4 regions of the Roseibium sp. JB4-4 genome follow, and region 2 is predicted to be linked to each of the others. Evidence: predicted binding sites of a transcription regulator. Region 2 holds the regulator's gene; each other region holds the start of a gene.
What was found. The regulator PhoB, encoded in region 2, activates phosphate uptake and scavenging genes when phosphate is short. The targets are predictions, from matches to a motif close to TGTCATNNANCTGTCAT.
Positions count from the first base shown of each region.

Region 1: a site for PhoB is predicted at 2,198-2,214, ahead of ACZ1HV_RS06705 (calcineurin-like phosphoesterase C-terminal domain-containing protein). Genes of this name have one in related genera too.
Region 3: a site for PhoB is predicted at 2,292-2,308, ahead of ppk2 (polyphosphate kinase 2). Genes of this name have one in related genera too.
Region 4: a site for PhoB is predicted at 2,149-2,165, ahead of ACZ1HV_RS06390 (PhoX family protein). Genes of this name have one in related genera too.

Region 1 is NZ_CM146333.1:1,445,403-1,449,615, reverse strand. Features, by position in the region: gene ACZ1HV_RS06710 (HupE/UreJ family protein) at 1-55, opposite strand, end outside; gene ACZ1HV_RS06705 (calcineurin-like phosphoesterase C-terminal domain-containing protein) at 135-2,078, opposite strand; gene ACZ1HV_RS06700 (VOC family protein) at 2,365-2,739, shown strand; gene ACZ1HV_RS06695 (helix-turn-helix transcriptional regulator) at 2,752-3,444, shown strand; gene ACZ1HV_RS06690 (LacI family DNA-binding transcriptional regulator) at 3,547-4,213, opposite strand, start outside.
Region 2 is NZ_CM146333.1:1,861,756-1,865,968, forward strand. Features, by position in the region: gene ACZ1HV_RS08535 (aspartate aminotransferase family protein) at 1-672, opposite strand, end outside; gene ACZ1HV_RS08540 (GcrA family cell cycle regulator) at 1,115-1,651, shown strand; gene phoB (phosphate regulon transcriptional regulator PhoB) at 1,737-2,435, opposite strand; gene phoU (phosphate signaling complex protein PhoU) at 2,509-3,207, opposite strand; gene pstB (phosphate ABC transporter ATP-binding protein PstB) at 3,242-4,003, opposite strand; gene pstA (phosphate ABC transporter permease PstA) at 4,051-4,213, opposite strand, start outside.
Region 3 is NZ_CM146333.1:4,386,088-4,390,300, reverse strand. Features, by position in the region: gene ACZ1HV_RS20690 (Mrp/NBP35 family ATP-binding protein) at 1-894, shown strand, start outside; gene ACZ1HV_RS20685 (biotin/lipoate--protein ligase family protein) at 875-1,591, shown strand; gene ACZ1HV_RS20680 (DUF6505 family protein) at 1,595-2,071, shown strand; gene ppk2 (polyphosphate kinase 2) at 2,327-3,403, shown strand; gene ACZ1HV_RS20670 (PhzF family phenazine biosynthesis protein) at 3,592-4,213, opposite strand, start outside.
Region 4 is NZ_CM146333.1:1,376,737-1,380,949, reverse strand. Features, by position in the region: gene ACZ1HV_RS06405 (HlyD family secretion protein) at 1-991, shown strand, start outside; gene ACZ1HV_RS06400 (VOC family protein) at 1,043-1,432, opposite strand; gene soxR (redox-sensitive transcriptional activator SoxR) at 1,531-2,037, shown strand; gene ACZ1HV_RS06390 (PhoX family protein) at 2,245-4,143, shown strand.

The DNA.
Region 1 (4,213 bases), 420 kb from region 2:
ACAGGCTGAAGAAAACAAAGTTAAGCGCGCTGGTGCACTTGTGGCTCTGAGGCATAGGGGCGGTCCGTCGAATGGGCCCGAGCGCTTCAACGGCACCCGGGCAGTCTATGTTGCAGCTTACCGGTTTTTACCGGCTATTCATTCCAGAATTTCTCTTGCCAGGTCATTTGCGGCAATTCATCCACGACCTCGAAAGTTTTGGTTTGATTGAACGTGCGCCCGTAACGGTCTGTTGTGCGAATGTTCAGCGTGTGAACGCCCGCCGGTAAATCCGAGGGCAACTCGGCTCGCCAGAGATGGTTTGATTTTGTGGTGAGCATCCAGTCCTGGAACGGGCCGGCAATACCGGCCCATTGCAGGCCCTGCCAGGTGCGGTAGCCGGCGGTTGCTTCGCCCCCGTCTGTGCTGCGTACGGCCTGACGTCCATTGGTGGATTGCTTGGCCATCGCCAGAGGATCGGAATAGGTCGGACCTTCGAATGCTTCCTCTCCTTCACCCTTTTGCGTGCGCTCTGCCTCAATCGGGTCGCCACCATTGATGGAGAAGGATACCTGGCTTTCCTTCGAACCGTTCCAGACGTTGATGGCGACATACGTCGTTCCGGAGAGGTCCTCCTTCGTCAACATGTCCATGTCTCCCAGGTCATTGACGGTAACCGGAGGCGTGATGTCGCTGGGGATGTCGTTTTGGTTCGTGAAGCTGACAAGCTTTTCTGCCCAATCACGAAAGCGGGGTGTGTTGAAAGAGACGTGAAGCTGATCGTCTTCCTCGCCTTCGAAGGTCATATAGGTATCGACATAGTCAGAGCCTGCGAAATCCAGCACGTAGTATCCGCGCGGGGAGCCAAGACGCTGTGTCGCGTGGGGAACTCCGCTGTTGTTCAGGTCACCTGCCCACCAGGAGCCGGAGACCGCACCGGTGACGATCTGATGAAATTTGGCAGGCCCGGTCCCCGTAGCTTCTTCCCAGCCTTTGTAAAATTCGCCCGGCAGGATCTGTTCTGTTGTGTGTGTATGGCCCGAGAGCCCAAGCGCGGGTCTGTCACCTATCAGCTCGTAGAGCTTGTCGAGATTGTCGACCTGGTGCTTCTGGGCGGTTGCATCCGTATAGGTCACGAATGGTATGTGAGCGCTTAGAACGATCAGCTTGTCTTCCGGCACATTGGCAAGATCGTTTTTCAGCCATTCCAGCTGACGTTCGGAGATGACGCCGTTGTAGGAAGGCTTGGCCGACAGGTCACAGAATTCGTGGGCGTCAACACCGTTGCAGGGGTAGCGCACGTCGTCGAGAACGACGAAATGCACCTGACCTATGTCGAAGGAATAGTATTCGGGTCCGAATTCGCGGCGAAAGGTGTCAAAGCTGTCGGCATCGGATTTGGCATCAAAGTCAAGGTCATGGTTGCCGGCAACGTAGTATTGCGGCACGCCGCCCGTGGCGACAATCTTTTTGAAGCGCGGATAAAGCGAAAGGTCGTCACCCATGACGTCACCCTGAAACAGCAGGCACTGGGTGGCACTGTTGTCACGGTTAGCCAAAAGCTTGCCCACCGTCTGGCGGACATAGGAAACTTCCTGGTTGGAATACGGCTGTGTATCGCCGAAAACGAGACACTGAAATTCATCGCCGACCGGATCTTCCACAAGCGGAAAATTGACCGATTGAGGCAGAGGCCCCGTTGGCTCGATACCGCCAAACCGCAGATCGGCCGAACCGGCGACCTTGTGCACATAGCTGAACTGCGGAACCATGTCGTCGCTGACTGGCGTCATGTAGCCTGCCGGTTTCGTGATGAAAAGGTTCATGTCGTCATAGGCGGGCAAAGAGTAGGAACCGTCTTCACCGGTTGCGACGACCTCGCGCCCGTTTGAGACAAGAACGCCGGCCAGTCCGGTCTCTCCAGCGTCCAGTCTGGAATTGCGGTTGGTATCCAAAAATATTCTTCCGGTTGCCATGTCAGCAGAACTGTCGCCATGCACGACATCAATTTCGCCAGTATATCCGGCATCCTTGGCAATCGCACTGGATGCCATGACGCTGGTGCCCGCCAAAAGCAGGACCTGGGTAAGTTTTCTCATGAGAGCCTCCGCAGGGAATGAGCTGAAGATCAGCCAGGGCACTCTGCAAGCACACGGTGACGGAAGATTGGCATTCGCGTTAAAGTTATATTTCAGTTCGCACGCACGCAATGTCATATTGTGGTTGAACCGTCACAAACAGCACGGGACACATTAGAACGAGGCCCGTTTTCGGGCCTGAACACAAAATCTTGCCGTTGATGTACCTGTCGGTTTCTCCTGACAGAAGGCTGTCAGGAGCCCTTTGCTAGAGTGCCTGACGTCACTGCAGCCAAGGAGACTTTCAATGACATTTGTTCCTGACAATTTCACTGTTTGGATGGAGATTCCGGTTACGGATCTGGACAAGGCAATCAGTTTTTACAATGACGTTTTCAAAACCGAACTCAAACTTGTTACAGATATGGGACCGAACCATATCGCGATGTTCACGACCAACAAGCAGGATGGCATTGCAGGACATCTTTATCCCGGCAAACCGGCAGGCGACGGCTCTGGGCCCACTGTACATATTGCATGCCCTGACACGCTTGAGGAAACCATGGAACGTTTTGCGAAAGCAGGTGGTGAAGTCGTCTCCGACCCGATTGCAATTCCGGCAGGCCGATTTGCGTATTGTATCGACCCGGATGGCAATTCCATCGGGCTTTTCGCTGCTTAAGGGTCTTGCAGCATGAGACGTGCCGACCGCCTTTTTCAGATCGTTCAATATCTGCGTGGCGGGCGGCTCGTCCGGGCACGACAGTTGTCCGAATGGCTGGAAGTATCGGAACGCACCATCTATCGCGATGTTGCCGACTTGCAGGCCTCCGGTGTGCCCATCGAGGGCGCTGCAGGTGTCGGCTACATCATGCGAGATGGCTACGAGTTGCCGCCTCTCATGTTCACACGAGATGAAATCGTTGCCTTGCTTGCCGGTGCACGTTTGATCCGCGCCTGGGGTGGAGCAGCCATGGCCCGGGCTGCCGAAGAGGCCATGATCAAGATCGATGCCGTCATGCCAGACAAACTGCGGGTGAGGCAGAATGAGGTGCAAATCCACGCATTTGCGCCAGAGATGACCCCACAGGTCAGGTCACATATCGATTTTCTTGAAAATGCTGCGGACACACGCAAGCGCCTTTCGATCGCCTATCGCGATGGAAAAGGCGATGCCTCTGACCGGGTGGTCCGTCCTCTCGGCCTTTGGTTCTGGGGCAAGGTATGGACACTTGTAGCCTGGTGCGAACTTCGCCATGACTTCCGCATGTTCCGTCTCGATCGTATTTCCGAATTGCGGGAGACCGGCGACAAGTTCAAAGCGGAGCCCGGCAAGACCTTGAAGGACTTCTATCGCTCCATGGAGAGCAAGGACCCGGGACGGTAACTGCGCATCAAATCGCTTCCAGTCCGGTTGAACCTCAGACAAGTTGCGATCTCCCGCCATACACATTTCTTCATGTTTTTCGAGCGCACAAAAAGCTTCAACTCACTTGAAAGCCATTGGAATATTGACCGGTGTGACGATTTGAATGTCGCTGAGGGATGCGGCTGGCTCGGGCCCGATACCATGAAATGCCATAATGTGCCGAAAGGCCGTTCTCATGTCGGAGCGCAGGTCGTGGTGAAGGACGAAAGTCAGCTTCTCACCGCGAAGCAGCTCGAGATTGTCTTCATCAAGATCATGCGCGACGAAGACCGATGGGGTCTTTCCGGCGCGTTCCAGAGCCTTCAATACAGCTTGATTGCCACCGCCCATGGAATAGACGCCGGCAATTTTGGGGGCGGACTGGATTTTCTCGGCAACTGCGCGCTCTGTCGCCGTGTTCAGGCCGCCGCCACCACTGGCTTCAAGAACCTCAATATCAGGCCGCGAGCGGCTCAACTCTGATCGGAAGCCGTCATACCGTTCTTCTTCGCCCTGAAAGGCAAGTTGACTGAGGATTGTCAGAACAACGCGGTCCGCGGGGCCAAGCTGTTTGAGCATGAGATAGGCCGCGGTCCTCCCCGCGTTCTCATTGCTCAACCCCGCATATGCCAGTTTTTGCGAACCGGTGATGTCGGTAAATATTGTGACGACCGGAATCCGCTTGCCCGTCAGGCGAGATATGGCACTGCGCAATTCAGCAGTGTCTCTGGCTTTCAGGCACACACCG
Region 2 (4,213 bases):
CGTGCGCCCGACGCCTGTCTGGATTTCGTCCAGGATCAACAAGATACCTTGATCGTCACACAGCTGGCGCACGGCACGCAGGAAGTCCGTCGGGATCTCCCGAATACCGCCCTCACCCTGGACAGGTTCAAGCGCAATCGCCGCCGTCTGCGGTCCGAGAGCCTCCTTGAGAGCATCCAGATCGTTTGCAGGCACTTGATCGAAACCCGGTGCCTTCGGGCCAAATCCTTCCAGATATTTGGCTTGGCCGCCCGCGGCGATGGTCCCCAGTGTCCGGCCGTGGAACGCTCCCTCGAACGTGACGATATGGTAGCGTTCCGGCTGTCCTTTGTCGAAATGGTACCTGCGCGCGCACTTGATGGCGGCTTCCATCGCTTCAGCGCCGGAATTCACAAAAAGCACCTTTTCGGCAAAAGAAGCGTCGCAAAGGCGCTGCGCAAGGCGCTCACCCTCCGGTATCTGATGAAGGTTGGACACGTGCCACAGTTTTGCGGCCTGCTCCTGTAGCGCCGACACCAGGTGCGGATGGCTATGCCCGATGGAATTGACAGCAATACCGGAACCGCAATCGAGGAATCGTCGGCCGTCTTTCGTAACAAGCCAGACACCTTCCCCATGATCAAACGACAGGTTCGATCTTGCGTAGTTACCGAATAATGCAGTCTTGGACATAACCTCTTTTGTCTCCTTAAGAACGCCTGCACGAAGGTGACGTTCGCGCCCGACAGGAGCAACGATGTCACAGTTACTGTGTCAGGCCAAAATGCAACATGCCGCCCCGAAGAGGCGGCACGCTGCGGTTTTCTTATACACCCCCGGCCCCAAGGCCTGTCAATGGAAATGGCGCTTCGCCGCAACCTGCAGCCCCTGAGCGCAGATTCAGCAAAAGTCTCAAGGGTCTCGCCATACTTGGGGAAAAGTCGCTTCATCCCCAATTGGTTTTGGGCGAATGGTTGCCTGACAAATTAACGTTATTGTAACCTCTTGATATTCAAACACGAGATCTCGTGGGGCTAATCATTCTTAGGCACTAGATATGCCATATCAGGCGTGCCTGCGCATGCCAAGCACGGGGTTAATGGCCGGCAAAACGGTCAAATGAAAAGGTGCGGCAATGAGTTGGACAGACGAACGGGTTGAGCTTCTCAAAAAGCTTTGGAGCGATGGCTTGAGTGCAAGTCAGATTGCGGGTGAGCTGGGTGGCGTAACCCGGAACGCCGTCATCGGCAAAGTACACCGACTTGGATTGTCAGGTCGCGCAAAGTCCTCCTCGTCCAGCAGCAAACCTCGTCGTCCGCGCACAAGCGCGCCCGCAGCCGGGACTTCGGCACCCAAAAAACCGACACCTCAACCACAGACTATTGGGGCGACGGCGCTGAAGGCCGACATTGCACCAACACCCATCGTCGAAGCAGAGCCTGACCTTGAGCCGATCGCAGAGCTGATCCCGATTTCCGAACGCGCGTCGATCCTGACCCTGACCGAACGGACATGCAAATGGCCGATTGGCGATCCGGCAACCGATGACTTTTACTTCTGCGGCCGCCAATCCGACGCAGGTGTTCCCTACTGCGCGCACCATTGTAAAATCGCCTATCAACCGGTTGCAGACCGCCGCCGTGATCGCAAAGTGATCGCCCGCGCAGGATAGCGGTCAAGCAGCAGCAAAAATGCAAAGCCCGCCAGATTGGCGGGCTTTTTTGTTGTGATTTTTGCACCTGGAATTCGTCACTTCATCATGCAACCACCGAAAACTGATCGTTGAATGCATAGCCGGCACCGCGGACCGTTCGGATCGGGTCTCTTGCCTTGCCCTTATTCAGAGCCTTGCGGAGGCGGCCAACGTGAACATCAACGGTCCGCTCGTCGACATAGACATCATGCCCCCAAACACCGTCAAGCAGTTGCTCACGCGAGAAAACCCGTCCGGGTGAGGTCATGAGAAATTCCAGCAGACGGAATTCCGTCGGCCCAAGGTGGACTTCTTTCGCATTCCTGCGAACCCTGTGCGTTTCACGGTCCAGTTCGATATCTCCGGACCGGAGCATTGTAGACACAACTTCAGGACTTGCCCGGCGCAAGATTGCGCGGACCCGCGCCATCAATTCAGGTACGGAAAACGGTTTGACCACATAGTCGTCCGCCCCTGTCGACAGTCCTCTGATACGCTCTGCCTCTTCACCGCGCGCCGTCAGCATAATGACGGGCAATCGCTCGGTGTCTTCCCTGGCTCTCAAGCGCCGACACAACTCGATCCCAGACAGGCCCGGAAGCATCCAGTCGAGCAGCAAAAGGTCCGGCACGCTTTCCCGCAACCGAATTTCTGCCTCATCGCCACGAATACACGATTCAACCGTGTATCCTTCGGCTTCCAGATTGTATCTCAACAGAAGACTAAGCGGTTCTTCGTCTTCAACGATGAGCACCTTCGGCATACATCTCGCTCCATGTCATGCAGCAGGCGCAGCCGCGCCGGCTGGATCATTTTTCCGCAAGTTCGTTCGGCGACTAAGAAACGCTGGTGGTTTCGTCCAGCTTGGTCCGTTCTTCCGGCAGCCGGTCACCGGTCACCATGTAAAAGACGTTTTCAGCAATGTTGGTCGCGTGATCACCAATGCGTTCAATGTTCTTTGCGCAGAAAAGGAGATGGACACACTGCGTGATAACCCTTGGATCTTCCATCATGTAGGTCAGCAGCTCGCGGAACAGCGATGTATAGATTGCGTCCACTTCCGCATCGGCTTCCTGCACGCGTTTCGCGGCTTCCGGGTCCTTGCGGGTATAGGCGTCCAGGACCTGCTTCAGCTGGTTCAGCGCAAGCTCGGTCATGTGCTCGACACCTATCGCAAGCTTTTTGGAACCGAGGCTGTTGTCGATTGCAATGGCGCGTTTTGCAACGTTCTTGGCCAGGTCGCCAACGCGTTCCAGATCATTGGCGATACGCGTGGCGGCCGTAATTTCCCGCAGGTCCTGACCCATGGGCTGACGGCGCGCGATCATTTCGATCAGCTTTGCTTCCACTTCCTGATGCAACGTATCAAGCCGTTCATCCTGGGCAATGGTGGTTTTGGCCAATTCCAGGTCCCGTGACACCAGAGCAGAAACGGCATCGGCGAAAGCCTTTTCGGCCAAGCCGCCCATTTCAGCGACCTTGCCAGCCATTTCTGTCAGTTCTTCGTCATAGGCAGAGACTGTATGTTCAGACATACTTTGTCCTCTTTAGTAATCTCGAAAGAATTTCTTAGCCGAAGCGGCCAGTTATATAATCCTGAGTACGCTTGTCTTTCGGGTTTGTGAAGATGTCCTGTGTCGGACCCTCTTCAACCAGAATGCCAAGGTGGAAGAACGCCGTACGCTGGGACACACGCGCTGCCTGCTGCATGGAGTGCGTCACAATCACGATCGTATAGTTCTCGCGCAGTTCGTCGATCAGCTCTTCCACCTTCGCGGTCGCAATCGGATCCAAAGCCGAACACGGCTCGTCCATGAGGATCACTTCAGGACTGACGGCAATCGCCCGGGCAATACATAGACGCTGCTGCTGACCGCCGGACATGCCGGTTCCGGGCTCATCCAGCCGGTTCTTCACCTCTTCCCAGAGACCTGCCTTTTGCAGGCTGGAAGAGACGATGTCATCGAGTTCTGACTTGTTTTTTGCCAGACCATGAATGCGCGGACCGTAGGCGATGTTGTCATAAATCGACTTCGGAAACGGGTTCGGTTTCTGGAACACCATGCCGACCTTGGCGCGCAACTGCACCGGATCGACCTTGGGATCGTAGATGTCTTCGCCGTCAATCTTGATCGAGCCTTCGACTCGGCAAATGTCGATGGTGTCGTTCATACGATTGATAGTCCGCAGAAACGTCGACTTGCCACAACCTGATGGGCCGATAAAGGCCGTCACCGAACGTGGCTGGATTTCAATGTCCACGTCCTTGATGGCCTGGTTGTCGCCGTAATAGACCTGAACCTTGTTTGCAGAGATTTTGCTATCGGTCATTTTAATCGCCTGTTCAATGTTCGGCATCTCGTTCATCGCATCAATCCTCACCAGCGGCGTTCAAACCTGCGGCGCAGGATGATCGCGAGAATGTTCATTGTGAGCAGGAAGATCAGCAGGACGATGATACCGCCCCAGGCTTTTTCGTAGAATGCGTAGTCCGCCCTGGCTGCCCAGGTGTAGATCTGCGCCGGCATGGCAGAGTTCGGG
Region 3 (4,213 bases), 2.5 Mb from region 2:
GCGCTGGAAGGGTGTGGCGACGTTCAGATTGTGATGACGTCCCATTCTGAACAACCAGCGCCCAAACAGGCTCCGCAAGAACCCCAACCGATCAAGCCCATTCCACAGGCACCCGGCACTTCGGGACCTCAAAGGGTTCCGGGAATTGACAGGGTGATTGCAATCGCATCCGGAAAGGGCGGTGTCGGCAAATCCACCGTCGCTGCAAATCTTGCCTGCGCTCTTGCAGCTGAAGGGCGCAAGGTCGGGTTGCTGGACGCGGATGTCTATGGTCCCTCTCAGCCCAAGATGCTCGGGATCTCCGGACGACCGACTTCGCCTGACGGCCAGATGATCCTGCCGCTCCGCAACCATGGGGTTACCCTGATTTCCATCGGATTGATGACGTCCGGCGATAAGGCCGTCGTCTGGCGCGGCCCGATGCTGATGGGCGCGCTTCAGCAAATGATGTCTCAGGTTCAATGGGGTGCTCTGGATGTCCTGATCGTCGATTTGCCGCCCGGTACCGGCGATGTCCAGATGACACTCAGCCAGAAGTTCATTGTCGATGGCGCCATCATTGTTTCCACGCCTCAAGACGTGGCACTGCTGGATGCGCGTAAGGGCATCGACATGTTCCAGCAAATGAATGTGCCGATTGTCGGGATGATCGAAAACATGTCGACCCATATCTGCTCGAATTGCGGTCACGAGGAACACGTTTTCGGTCATGGAGGCGTGGCTGCAGAGGCAGAAAAGCTGGGCGTCCCGCTTCTGGCAGAAGTACCGTTGCATTTGAACATTCGCCTTGCCGGAGACGGTGGAACACCGCTTGCGGTCAAGACACCGGACGCGCCTGAAGCTTCCGTATTTCGGCAGCTTGCAAAGACACTGGTTGAGGGAGGCAAGGCGTGAGCGAAGTTCAGCTGCCCCCCTTTTTCAGGGCGAAGCCGTTCCTGGAGCTATCGATCCCTTTGAACGCGCAACTGCTCTGGCCGTTGCCGGAACGGATGCCGGAACTGTTGTTTACAACCTCACTGGCAATGTCTTTAAGGCAAGTCTGATCTTCACGCCTGAAATGCCGCTGGAGCCGGCCATGACCGCGCTGCCGGTTTGCGGCCTTGGACTTCAGGCAGCTCTTGGAGCTCTGGCACCGCCAGAGGTCGCCGTTCACCTGCAATGGGATGGTGGCATGAGAGTAAACGGTGCCCTATGCGGACGGTTCCGGGTCAAGGCGTCCACGGCACAGCCGGCTGAAGAACCGGATTGGCTTGTTGTCGGACTTGAACTCAACATGGCGAGCTCTGATGGGAACCCGGGAGACGCGCCTGACCGGACTTATCTGTCCGAAGAAGGCTGCGCCGAGATCGCCGCTACGGATCTGCTCGAAGCCTGGGTTCGCCACACGCTTTACTGGATCAATCGTTGGCTGGAAGACGGCCCACAGCCAGTCCACACCGATTGGCGTGCCCTTGCACAGAATATGGGGGAGCAGATCGACGTCGATGGCCTGTCCGGAACCTTTGTCGGCGTCGACGAACACTTCGGTTTGCTGCTTCGCGTCGATGGGGAAACAAAACTGATCCCGCTTTCAAGTAGGCTGGAGACCTGAGCCATGAAACTTGCCCGCGCAATTCATCTCGACGACAGTGACCGCAACGTTTTCTTTTCGCCTGCACGAACCGGTGAATATTGCCTGTCGGGGGGATTCGAATTTTCAGACTGGACCGAAGCTGACCTCTCCGGCAAAGCCCGCCAGGCCTTTTCAAATGGCTGGCTCGGACTGGAAACCTTCGGACGGGTTACGTTTGTGGCCGTAACCCCTGTTGAAGACACTGAGTTTGCCAGTCTCGCCGACAGGCTTGCCCAGCATTTTGTCGACGTTTACGGGGCCCCTTCCGTAGAGGCAGCCAGAGGCGTCGCAACAGAAGAGCTGACCTATATGGCCGAGCTGTGTGAAGAGCATCCAGAGAACACATTGATTGCCGTGCAGCGGGAGCTGACTGACGACGGTGTGAGAGAGAGTTTTCGAACCATAGAAGCACCCGCTGCAGAGCTCGATATGGTCGCGATGCACGGAGACATGGACTAAGCCCAGACCAGATGCGGCAAGTCGGGAATACCTGTTTCAAAGCGTAGTCCGGATGTGGCAACAGCGCTCTGGGCAGTTAGCTGCAGGTGCAACACCACAAACATCTCTCTAGTAAACAATAAACAAAAACTTAACTTTCAGAGAAACTTACCTAATACGAATTACCAATTCCTGCATCACTTCTGAGTTGATTGGCATCAATGCTTGCCACGATCTTCCGTGTTACCAACCCGTCATTCAGACGAGGAGACACACGTGACAGAAACGCAGACTAAGAAAACCACTCCCAAAAACGGCGCTGCACAACCCGCCAATTCTACCGCTACAAAGGCAGCCAGCAAGAGCAAACCTCGCCAACCCCCAGCTGCACCAAACAAACAACCCGCAGCTAATTCCAGAACCAATTCCACTGGCCCTGAGCTTCGTCATCACCTTGCTGAAATGCGTCACAACTCCGAGGCGATCTCTCACGTCTTTGAAACGGGGGAATACCCCTACGCCACAAAGATGCGGCGGGCCGCTTACGAAAAGCGAAAGGCGAAACTCCAGGCTGAGCTTCTAAAGGCGCAGAAATGGATCCAGGAAACGGGCCAGCGTGTGGTGATCTTGTTCGAAGGTCGTGATGCCGCAGGAAAAGGAGGCACGATCAAGCGCTTTACCGAACATCTGAACCCGCGTGGTGCAAGTGTTGTCGCGCTGCAAAAGCCAACTGAAAGTGAAATGAGTCAGTGGTATTTCCAGCGCTACATCGAGCACCTGCCGACAGCCGGTCAAATGATCCTGTTCGACAGATCCTGGTACAACCGCGCCGGCGTTGAACGGGTGATGGGGTTTTGCTCGCCGTCTCAGTATCTGGAATTCATGCGCCAATGCCCGGAAATTGAGCGCATGTTCGTCCGCGACGGGATTCTTCTCTACAAATACTGGTTCTCCGTAACCCAGACCGAACAGCGTCGCCGGTTCAACCAGCGCAAGACAGATCCACTGAAACAATGGAAACTATCGCCGATCGACATGGCTTCCCTCGACAAATGGGACGATTACACGGAAGCCAAGGAGGCAATGTTCTTCTACACTGACACCGCTGATGCACCATGGTCCATCGTCAAATCCGATGACAAGAAACGTGCAAGGCTTAACTGTATGGAGCACTTTCTGAATTCGCTCCCCTATCCGGACAAGGACAGAAGGATTGTTGGTGAACCGGATCCACTTATCGTGGGCTCAGGTCAGCACGTAATCGGCAAGGATACTCATATTCTCGGCAAAACCCTGCACCCGGAGCTGAAGGACAAGCGTGTAGCAGATGGAGCCGACCTTACCGCTCTATGAAGCAATTTAATGCCGGTAACAGCACCGATTGAGGTTGGCTGAAGGTTGTTCGGTAAACACGGACCAGCGACGGCCTCACCAGGGGACCGGCGCTGAAACGAATGCGCATGAAGTTGCCTTTTGAAAGACCCGCGAAGTGGAAATATGGCTTCGCGGGTCTTTTCGATTTGCTTCGAAAAGCACCTTCGTCAAAGAACGACGTCGCCGCGCATTCGCAGCGCTGCATAACCTCCGACGCTGACATCGGTAATATCGCCGCTTGAGGTGTTCAGCACTGTGCGAACAATGCTCGGTCTTCCCATTTCAACACCTTGCTCTGCAACGACAACCGCTTGACCGGACGCGCCCGGCGTCAGGTATCTGGACCGGACCAATTCGCACGCAAGCGCACTGTTTGTTGTGCCACTGGCAGCTTCCTCCGGATCCCCAACCCCATGACAAAGGTCTCTCAAACGAAGTTTGACCTTGCCAAGTCCCTTGTAGGTGGAGCACCAGACTCCGATGGTGTCGATGGCAAAGTCTCGGCAATAGGCACGCAAAGCAGCTTCGTCGGGGCGAATGGATGCAAGGGTTTCCAGGTCTTCGATTTGCACAAAGACATGACGAAGTGCGGTCGACGCGGTGGAAACACGTTTGAGAGAGCCAGTTTCCAGACCCAGATATGCCGCGACGTCCTGCAAGCTGACTTCGCACAGGTCAAATTTCGGCAATGGCTGGCGCAAGGTGACGAAACCGTCTGGGGCGACATCAACAACAATGCTGCCTGCAGAAGTCTGCTGAATGAACGTGCCGGGCTCTATCCTCTGATCG
Region 4 (4,213 bases), 490 kb from region 2:
GGTCGAAGAGATATTCGTTCCCAACGAACTTGAGACGGAGATCAAGGCTGGTGCACCAATCTTCAAGTTGGACAGCAGTCGGCAGGAAGCCGATGTCGTAACCGCGAAGCAGCAGGTTGAGGAGATCAAGGGTGAAATCGCCCTGGCAGAGGGCGAGCTTGCGGTCGCGTCCGCACAGGTTGACCAGGCTGTAGCTTCATTGAAACAGGCCCAGGACGAGCTTGATACACGACAGGAATTGTTCGAACGCAATGCGAATGTCGTCAGTGAGCGTGACCTGGAAAAGCTGCAGAACACGGTTGATTCCCGCACGGGTGCACTCGAGGCTGCGAAAGCAAACAAGGACCTTGCTGAAACCAAGATCAACGTTGCGCTTCCCGCAAAGCTTTCAAGCGCAGAGGCAAAGCTTGAAGAAGCTGAAGTCGAATTGGGGAAAATGACCGTTTATGCCGGTGTCGACGGCATGGTCACCCAATTCGTGCTGCGTCCCGGCGAGATCGTCAATCCTTTGATGCGCCCGGCGGGAATCCTCATTCCCCACGATTCAGTGCAGGAGCGGATTGTTGCCGGTTTCGGGCAGGTCGAGGCTCAGGTCATCAAACGGGGAATGGTTGCTGAAGCTTTTTGTCCCGCCGTTCCATTCACCATCATCCCGTTGGTCGTGGCTGATGTTCAGTCTGAAATTGCTGCTGGTCAGGTCAGCACGGGTAGCCAGCTTGTGGATGCGACCAAGGCGTCGGAAACATCGACCGTTACAGCGATCCTTGAGCCCTTGTATGAAGGCGGCCTCGACAAGCTGCCACCGGGCGCAAGTTGTGAAGTGAATGCCTATACCAGCAATCACGACAGGCTTCTGGAGGACAAGGACTTGACGACAGCGCAGTATGTTTTCCTGCATGTGGTCGACACTGTTGGACTGGTGCATGCCATCATTTTGCGCAGTCAGGCTATCCAGTACCCGATCAGAACACTTGTACTGTCTGGGCACTAAACAGGCAGTCCGGATCGGGCGGCTCTCGCCGCCCGATCCCGGTCCTGGGCGTCAGCTGGAATAGCTGACGATTTCAAATTCGATACCGTCATCATCGTCGAAATAGAAGCGGCGGCCCGGTTCGTAGTCACCGTGATTGTGGGTCTTGTAACCTCCAGCCTTTATGCGCTCTTCCGTGGCATCCAAGTCGTCCACGACAACGGCAATGTGGTTGAGGCCGCCGTGGCGGGAATAGCTGCTTTCCTTCACCGCCTCTGTCGTGTGCGCAGGTGTATAGGCCGCCACATAACTGGTTTCGTTGCCTATGTGATAGGTGGTGCCACCGTCTTTCGCTGCACCTTTCCAGCGAACTTTCCATCCAAACCACGTTTCAAGCCGCTTTGCGGTCGCTTCCGGATCGCTCACGGTGACGTTCACATGTTCCAAAAAGGGGGTGCTCATCTGGTGTCCTTTCTCAGATTGACTTGATCGGGACACTGGAGATAATTCCTCAAGTTAAGTTGAGGTCAAGAGAGAAAAGAGAAAAATTGAATAGGGTTATGCGAGGAAGTGATCTTCTCAGTATTGGTGAACTTGCGAGCAGAACCGGTCTCTCGGTGTCGGCGATCCGGTTTTACGAGGAAAAGGGACTGGTACATCCCGTGAGAAATGAAGGTGGGCAAAGGCGATTCTTGCGCGCGGATATCCGAAGGCTGTCCTTTGTCCTGGTTGCACAGGAATTCGGTTTTTCAATTGGAGAAATCGCTGGTCAGCTGAAACGGCTACCAGAGGGCAGGGCGCCAACAAAGGCAGATTGGACACGTATCGGAAGGGACTTTCGCCGGCACCTGGATGATCGGATTGAGCGCATGACGACGTTGAGGGACAAGTTGGATGCATGTATCGGATGTGGGTGCCTGTCGATGAAGTCATGCCAGCTTTACAACGCCGGTGATGCCGCGTCCCGACATGGCCGGGGACCGCGTTATCTCCTTGGAGATCTGCCTGATCCCGATGTCATTGAGAGAGCCGCCGGCCTGAACCGACCCGGCCGGCAGAAAAAATAATTTGGCATCAGTGTTTCTCTGGCGGGCTAAAGACATTTCTTTGGCCTTATCAACGCTTTGAGGGGCGGCCATGCTGCGTCCCACAACTCCAAATCACCGTTGTAATCCATCTGTCATCTGCCCGTCATCGCTCTGTCACGTGGACCCATTTAATGCGTGGTGTGCGCAACGATGCGTTTCACTTTAGCCATCCGATGGAGAGCCACTATGGATCATATCAACAAGGACGATCTTTCCTGGGACGAATGGGACGAAATGGTTCGTCCTACCTCTGAAACGACAGATTTCGACAAGGTCGTCGAATCCGGTCTTTCTCGGCGCGGTTTTCTCGGGGGCCTGGTGGCATTCGGGTCCGGCGCCGCCGTCATGGGCCTTGGCACTGGTGCGAGCCTCATGAATTCCACCTCCGCAAGGGCACAGGATGCCGGACGCTTCGCATTCAGCCCGGTTGGCATTGCGACCGACAGCACGGTTCATGTTCCTGAAGGTTACACATGGGACATTCTGGTGAAATGGGGAGACAAGCTCGTTTCTGACGCGCATGATTTCTCGCATGAAGCCGGTGTCCCGATCAGTTCTTCTGACAAGGTTTTCGGTGAAAACACTGATGGCATGGAGCTTTTTGCCATCGGCGACAAGCAGATCATCGCGGTGAACAGCGAGTATGTGAACCCGAAGATCAATCTGCCGCATACCGAAGATGGCACACCGCAAACGGCGGAAGATGTCCGCATGCTTCAAAACTTCCAAGGCGTTACCGTAATGGAAGTGGAAGAAGGCGAAAATGGCTGGCGCGTGGTCGTCGACAGCCCGTTCAACCGCCGCATCACGCACAACACGGAAATGGCGATTTCCGGTCCGGCTGCTGGTCATGATCTATTGAAGACGGAGGCCGATCCGACTGGAACCCGGTCTCTCGGAACCTTCAACAATTGCGGTGCAGGCAAGACGCCGTGGGGCACTTATCTGACCTGCGAGGAAAACTTCAACGGCTATTTCGGGTCCACAGATCCTGAGATTGAGCTTCCCGAAGACTTCAAACGTTATGGTATTGCAGCGGAAAGCCGCTATTCCTACGAGAAGTTCGATGATCGCTTCGACATTTCCAAAAACATCAACGAGCCGCGCCGTGCTGGCTATATCGTCGAAATTGATCCCTCTGATCCGGCATCAACGCCTGTAAAACGCTCGGCGCTTGGACGTTTCAAACACGAAAATGCGGCTTGTGCGCTGGCACCCAACGGTCAGGTCATCGTCTATATGGGAGATGATGAGCGGGGTGAGTTTCTTTACAAGTTTGTCTCCAACGGCACCTACACACCGGGCGTGCCGACAGACGGCCTTTTGGATGATGGTGTCCTGCACGTTGCCAAATTTGCAGATGACGGAACTGGCGAGTGGATGGCCCTGACCCCGGAAACGACCGAAATGAGTCTTGAGGAAATCTCGGTCTTCACCCGGATGGCCGCTTCCAAGGTGGGGGCGACAACAATGGACCGTCCTGAATGGGTTGCCGTCAATCCGGTTGCCGTTGAAGCGTATTGCGCGCTGACCAACAACAAGAACAGGGGCGTGAAGCCGAATGCCGGCGGTGACGACACCGCGGTTAACGGTCCGAACCCGCGTGAGGAGAACAACTTCGGCCAGATCGTCCGTTGGTATCCCGAAAACGATGATCATGCAGATACCAAATTCAAATGGGATCTTTATGTTATGGCCGGGAACCCGGATGTCCATGCCGGAACCCCATATGCCGGCTCGGACAATGTCAACGCGGGTAACATGTTCAACTCGCCGGACGGCATGATGTTCGACTCTTCCGGTCTCTTGTGGATACAGACTGACGGAAACTACAAGAATGAGGGCGACTTTGCCGGCATGGGCAACAACCAGATGCTGGTTGGCGATCCGGTTACCGGCCAGATCGAGCGCTTCATGACTGTTCCTTATGGATCTGAAGTCACTGGAATTACATGGTCGGCCGACCGGCGTACGCTCTTTGTCGGCGTGCAGCACCCAGCAGCACCGTTCCCTGACGGTGAAGGCAAATTGGCTCGCTCGTCCGTCATCGCGGTAAAGCGTGCAGACAATGCGCTGATCGGCTAGCGCCGGACAAACTCAGCGTGAAAAAGAAGCGCGCCGGAAACCGGCGCGCTTTTGTTTCTCGTACCAGAGG